2 regions of the Rhizobium sp. BK312 genome follow, and region 1 is predicted to be linked to the other one. Evidence: predicted binding sites of a transcription regulator. Region 1 holds the regulator's gene; the other holds the start of a gene.

Region 1 (3,412 bases):
CGGGCACTATTGATGTTTTGCACCGCGATGTCAACAAAACTGCCGTTTTAGCAGGTGCGAGAAAAGGCTTGCCGGCAAAAGAGATGCGTCGGGCGGCGCCTATGGCAGAAATGCCACGCCCGGACAGCAAGTTGGGGAAAACCTCGAAATCGATTCCTCAAGATTCCCGCGACTCTTGTCACGGAGTCAGCCTCACACTAGGTTAAAAACCAATTGCTAGACTGCATGCGGCGGAACTAGTCACCACAATTTTAGAGCGTTTCGCGCCTCGATACCATGCGAGGCAATGGTGAGGGATTCTGCCATCGGAAACGCGACAGCGGAGACAGGGCATGAATTGGACAGACGAACGCGTCGAGAAGCTGAAAAAGCTATGGTCCGAAGGATTGAGCGCCAGCCAGATCGCTGCGCAGCTCGGTGGCGTGAGCCGTAATGCCGTTATCGGCAAGGTACATCGCCTGAACCTCCCCGGCCGAGCGAAGGCGGGCGGCACGACAACCGCAGCGCGCACGCCGAAGCGCAGCGCAGCGGCACCTCGCGCTGCGACCTACGGATCGCGCGTTGCTACCCGCACGGTGGTTGCCCGCCAGCAGGGCGCAACCATGCTGAAGGAAGAGATCGAGATCGATTCCGTCAACGAAATCCAATATCGCCCGGCATCGAACGTCGTCGTTCCGATCTCCCGCCGCCTCGGCCTGACGGAACTGACGGAGCGCACCTGCAAGTGGCCGGTCGGCGATCCGCTGAAGGACGATTTCCATTTCTGCGGCAATGAGAGCCCAGATTCATCGCCTTACTGCACCTACCATCAGCGCCTGGCCTACCAGCCGGTGCATGAACGGCGTAGGCCGGCCCAGCCGCGTGGCTGAGAGGCTTGATGACTGAGATAAAGAAACGGGCCCTTGAGGCCCGTTTTCTGTTTCCGCCGCTATGTTGATGCCTGATCGGGTATCCCCGCTCAGGCCTCCATGGAATAGCCCGCGCCGCGAACGGTGCGAATGACATCCTGCATATTGGAGAAATTGAGCGCCTTGCGCAGGCGGCCGACATGGACGTCGACCGTGCGTTCGTCGACGTAGATATCGTGACCCCATACGCCGTCGAGCAGCTGCGAACGCGAGAAGACGCGGCCCGGCGAGGACATCAGGAACTCCAGCAGGCGGAATTCCGTCGGCCCCAGCCGCACTTCGCGGCTCTTGCGGTGGACGCGATGGGTTTCGCGATCCAGCTCGATATCGCCGCAGCGCAGCACCGTGGAGAGAACCTCCGGGCGGGCACGCCGCAGCATCGCCTTGACGCGAGCCATCAGCTCCGGCGTCGAGAACGGCTTGACGACATAATCGTCCGCGCCGGTCGAAAGCCCGCGCACGCGCTCGCTTTCCTCGCCGCGGGCCGTCAGCATGATGATCGGCAGGCGCTCCGTCTCCGGCCGCATACGCAGCCGGCGGCAGAGCTCGATGCCCGATACGCCGGGGAGCATCCAGTCGAGGATCAGGAGATCGGGGATGCGCTCCTGGAGACGCAGCTCGGCCTCATCGCCTCTGAGGATCGTGTCGACCTCGAAGCCTTCGGCCTCAAGATTGTAGCGCAGCAGAACGCTGAGCGCTTCCTCGTCTTCTACAACAGCAACTCTCGGAACCATGCGCCTATGGTCTCCTTTCTTCGCTTTCGGATTATTCGGTCACTGCGCCGACGGTATTGGCGGTATCGTCCTTCGGGCGCTCGCCTTCCGGCTGCGCGCCCGTCGCCATGTAATAGATCGTCTCGGCGATGTTGGTGGCATGGTCGCCGATGCGCTCAATGTTCTTGGCGCAGAAAAGAAGATGCGTGCAGGTGGTGATGTTGCGCGGATCTTCCATCATGTAGGTCAGCATCTCGCGAAAGAGCGAGGTGTACATGGCGTCGATTTCCTCGTCGCGTTCGCGGATCGACACGGCCTTGTCCGGCGAGCGGGTCGCGTAGACATCCAGAACTTCCTTGAGCTGGCTCAGCGCCAGTTCGGAGAGATGCTCGATGCCGCGGGCGAGACGGCGCGGGACACCGGTGCCCTGGACGGCGATGACGCGCTTTGCGGTGTTCTTGCCGAGATCGCCGACGCGCTCCAGATCGGATGCGATGCGGATCGAGCCCATGATTTCACGCAGATCCGCCGCCATCGGCTGACGGCGGGCGATGGTAACGATCGCCTTGTCGCCGACTTCGCGCTCGGCATGGTCGAGAACGACGTCGTCGGAGATGACCTTCTGGGCCAGGGCAGCGTCGCTGTTGACCAGCGCGCGTACGCTGTCGCTAACCATCTGCTCTGCCAGGCCGCCCATTTCAGCAATGCGGCGCGTCAGGAACTTCAGGTCTTCGTCATAGGCAGAGAGAATGTGAGTGGAGACCATTTTTCTATCCTCAAGGTGAACTGTGTGAAATGAGCCGCGCGCCTGATATCATCAACCAAAACGGCCCATGATGTAATCCTGCGTGCGGAAATCGTCGGGATTGGTGAACATCTTATCGGTGTCGTTCTCCTCGACCAGGTGGCCGAGATGGAACATTGCGGTACGCTGCGAGACGCGGGCTGCCTGCTGCATGGAATGCGTCACGATGACGATGGTGAAATTCTCCCGCAGTTCGTGGATGAGATCCTCGACCTTGGCGGTTGCGATCGGATCAAGCGCCGAGCATGGCTCGTCCATCAGGATGACCTCCGGGCTGACCGCGACGGCGCGGGCGATGCACAGACGCTGCTGCTGACCGCCCGATAGGCTCGTGCCGGCATCATGGAGCCGATCCTTGACCTCGCCCCAGAGACCGGCCTTCTGAAGACTGCTCTCGACGATATGCTCGAGATCGGCCTTTGAGCGATGCAGGCCATGGATGCGCGGGCCGTAGGCGACGTTCTCATAGATGGACTTCGGAAATGGGTTGGGCTTCTGGAAGACCATGCCGACGCGGGCGCGCAACTCCACCACGTCGATGCTGTCGTCGTAGACATCCTGATCGTCGAGCGTGATCTTGCCGGTGACCCGGCAGGTCTCGATCGTATCGTTCATGCGGTTGAGGCAGCGCAGGAAGGTGGACTTGCCGCAACCGGAAGGGCCGATCAAAGCCGTGACGGTATTGGCGCGGATCTTCAGATTGACGTCGAAGAGCGCCCGCTTGTCGCCGTAGAACACAGAAACGTCCTGGCCGATCATCTTGTAGGGGATCGTCATCATCTTCCTGGACAATGCTTTTTCGCTGGCGGCTTCCGTCATCATGTTCATTTCGTGCGCCCTCCCTTACCAGCGCCGCTCGAAGCGGCGGCGCAGCAGGATGGCGCCGATGTTCATCGCGACGAGGAAGAAGAGAAGCACGATGATGGCGCCGGACGTCCTTTCTACAAAGGCCCGCTCGGCTTCGCTCGCCCACATGTAGATCTGCA
Region 2 (3,412 bases), on a different contig from region 1:
CATGCGACCTTCGGCAATTTCGCTTTCGCTATTGCCTGCCGCGTGCTGGGCCTGCGCGATCTCGGACCAGCCATCTCGCCATTCAATGCCTTTCTGATCCTGACAGGCATCGAAACGTTGCCACTGCGGATGCAGCGCCATTCCGACAATGCGGCTGCCGTTGCGCGTTGGCTGAAGGGGCAGGAGAAGGTAGCATGGGTCAACTATGCCGGCCTTGAGGACGATCCCAACCACGCGCTGCAGCAGCGTTACTCGCCGAAGGGCGCCGGCTCCGTTTTCACCTTTGGTCTGAAGGGGGGATATGAAGCGGGCAAGGGGCTGGTCGAAGGCCTGGAGCTGTTCTCGCATCTTGCCAATATCGGCGACACGCGCTCGCTCGTCATCCATCCTGCTTCGACGACGCACAAGCAGCTGAGCGACGAACAGAAGGTCGCAGCCGGCGCCGGCCCGGATGTGGTGCGTCTCTCCATCGGTATCGAGGACGTCAAGGATATCATCGCCGATCTGGAGCAGGCACTGGCGAAAATCTGAGGACGGCACCGGCAGGAAGCCGAAAAAGCAGCAGGGATTCTTTGATCTCGGCGAATTTCATGTTTGTCTCGGTCTGCGCTCGCCGATTGGTGGTCGCGGATATTTTTTGATGTGGCGAACGTGACCGACGGGGGATCTGAGTGGCAGACTATGTGCAACTGAATGTCGATGACGTTGAGCCCGAGCTCGGAGCGCCTGCCGCGGATCGCCTCATTTCGGGAGCCCCGATCTTCCGAACGTGGAACATGGATGAGGCCGACGGCGGCCTCTATGCCGGTATCTGGGAAGCAACGCCGGGCAAATGGAGGGTCGTCTACGACGAATGGGAATATTTCCATATCCTCTCCGGTTATTCTATTGTGACGGGTGAGGATGGAAAGGCCTTCCATCTGCGTGCAGGCGACCGTCTTATCTTGAGGCCGGGCTTCAAGGGGACCTGGGAAGTTATTGAAACGACTCGCAAGGATTACGTGATCCGTCTCTGACGATGCTCTTGAATCAGAACATGAAGTTCGCGTTCATGCGCCCTTCGGCGCAGCTTGATTCACGCCGTTCCGCAACGGCCGCAATGATTGCCGCAGGTTGTGTCACTGCCGCTTCATTAAACTGTCATCAAACTGAAACAATGCGTCTTTAGAGCCAAGGCTGTCGCCGGGAGATTTCAGGCGGGGAGGTTCGTTTACCATGGCAAGCCTCGCGCCGGTCTTCTGCTCGCCATCCTTTCATTCACTTGAGGAAGTGAGTCTATTATGCTTAACCTGAAACTCCGTTCGCTTTGCCTGACTGCAGGCCTTATCGCGGCTATGTCCGCTTCGGCCTCCGCTGCCGACATCACGGGCGCTGGCTCGAGCTTCATTGCACCGGTTCTGTCCAAGTGGGCCGAAGGCTACAAGGCTGCGACGAACAACGTCGTCAACTACCAGTCGGTCGGTTCGGGCGCCGGCATCAAGCAGCTCCTCGACAAGACCATCGTATTCGGCGCTTCGGACAAGCCGATGAGCGATGCCGACCTCGAGAAGAACGGCATTGCCCAGTTCCCGATGATCTCCGGCGGTATCGTCGTTTCCTATAACGTCGAAGGCGTAAAGCCGGGCGAACTCGTTCTCGACGGCAAGACGCTGGCCGATATCTTCCTCGGCAAGATCGCCAAGTGGGACGATGCAGCCATCAAGGCTCTCAACCCGGAAGTGAAGCTGCCGTCCACGCCGATCTCGGTTGTTTACCGCGCCGACAGCTCGGGCACGACCTTCAACTTCACCGACTACCTGGCGAAGGTTTCGCCGGAGTGGAAGGAAAAGGTTGGCTCGAACACGGCTGTTGAATGGCCGGTCGGCTTCGGCGCCAAGGGCTCGGAAGGCGTTTCCACCACCGTCAACCAGACGGCTGGCTCGATCTCTTACGTTGAATATTCCTATGTCGTCGCCAACCACATCGGTTTCGCGAAGATGAAAAACTCTGCCGGCAAGGTTATCGAGCCGAGCCTGGAAACCTTCAAGGCTGCCGCTTCCAACGCCGATTGGGCCAAGGCCAAGAACTTCAACCTGATCATCACCAATCAGCCGGGCGAAAAGAGCTGGCCGATTGCCGCTTCGACCTGGGTTCTGCTCTACAAGAAGCCGGCTGATGCTGCTAAGAACGAAGAAGCACTGAAGTTCTTCAAGTGGTCCTATGAGCATGGCCAGAAGGACGCGACCGCGCTGTCTTATCTTGCGGTCCCGGACAATGTTGTCGAGATCGTCGAGAAGTCTTGGAAGACGGACTTCGGCACGAAGTAATTTGTGCTAGGCGAAAAGTTGCGGCGGACAGGGTATTTCCCTGTCCGCCTTTCGTGACAGGACAAGGGGAAATCGATGGCTGACGCGACTCAGATGGCTGGCTTCCAGGCTGTGAATACCTCCGCCGCGACCAGAAAATTCCGGATACAGGATCGGATTTTCTATTTCATGACGCTTGGCTCGGCTATTCTTGTCGTGCTTCTGCTGCTGGCAATCCTCGTGGTTCTTGTCATCGATGCCTTACCCACATTTCAGACCTTTGGCTTGTCGTTCCTTTGGGGCACCAAGTGGAGCGCGCCGGCCGATATTTATGGCGCCGTCCCTGCCGTAGTCGGTACGTTGGTGAGTTCATTCATCGCCATGTTGATTGCCGTTCCCCTGGGCATCGGCATCGCCATCTTCCTCACGGAACTTTGCCCCGGCAGCCTGCGCCGTCCCATCAGCACGGCCATCGAGCTTCTGGCGGGCGTTCCCTCCATTATCTATGGCATCGTCGGCCTGTTCATTCTTGTGCCGCTGATGCAGAACAATATCCTGCCTTTCCTGATGGCGACTGTCGGCCAGGTGCCGGTGATCGGCCTGCTGTTCCAGCCGCCGGCGCCGGGCGTCGGCCTGCTGACGGCAAGCCTCGTGCTGGCCGTCATGATCCTGCCGTTCATCACCGCGATCTCCCGCGACGTGTTCAGCACCGTGCCGCCGATGCTGCGCGAATCCGCCTACGGTATGGGCATGACCACATGGGAAGTGGCTCGCCACATCTTGATTCCCTATACACGCCGTGGCCTCGTCGGCGGCATCATGCTCGGCCTCGGCCGCGCGCTCGGCGAAACCATGGCCGTCACCTTCGTTATCGGCTCGGTGAGCCGTCTGCAATCGTCGATCATCTCGCCGTCCACCACCATTTCCGCCCAGATCGCGAACAATTTCGGCGATGCCGACGGTCTGCAATTGTCGAGCCTGATTGCGCTCGGCCTGCTCCTGTTCGTCCTTTCCTTCTGCGTGCTTGCGCTGGCGAGGTGGATGATCGGCCGCGGCGACGCGCACTGAGGAAAAAAACCATGGACAATGCAATTCGTCAGAACCTCGTGTCGAGGCGTTATGGGAAG

The links. Region 1 encodes PhoB, which activates phosphate uptake and scavenging genes when phosphate is short. Its sites were predicted from a motif close to TGTCATNNANCTGTCAT; they were not measured.
Region 2: a site for PhoB is predicted at 1,139-1,155, ahead of pstS (phosphate ABC transporter substrate-binding protein PstS). Genes of this name have one in related genera too.

What each region holds. Positions count from the first base shown of each region.
Region 1 covers NZ_JACHZP010000005.1:430,310-433,721, reverse strand. Annotated here, with positions in the region: gene FHT85_RS17015 (GcrA family cell cycle regulator) at 333-869, shown strand; gene phoB (phosphate regulon transcriptional regulator PhoB) at 959-1,642, opposite strand; gene phoU (phosphate signaling complex protein PhoU) at 1,674-2,387, opposite strand; gene pstB (phosphate ABC transporter ATP-binding protein PstB) at 2,439-3,254, opposite strand; gene pstA (phosphate ABC transporter permease PstA) at 3,270-3,412, opposite strand, start outside.
Region 2 covers NZ_JACHZP010000003.1:647,988-651,399, forward strand. Annotated here, with positions in the region: gene FHT85_RS11800 (O-acetylhomoserine aminocarboxypropyltransferase) at 1-531, shown strand, start outside; gene FHT85_RS11805 (cupin domain-containing protein) at 672-1,016, shown strand; gene pstS (phosphate ABC transporter substrate-binding protein PstS) at 1,281-2,306, shown strand; gene pstC (phosphate ABC transporter permease subunit PstC) at 2,382-3,353, shown strand; gene pstA (phosphate ABC transporter permease PstA) at 3,365-3,412, shown strand, end outside.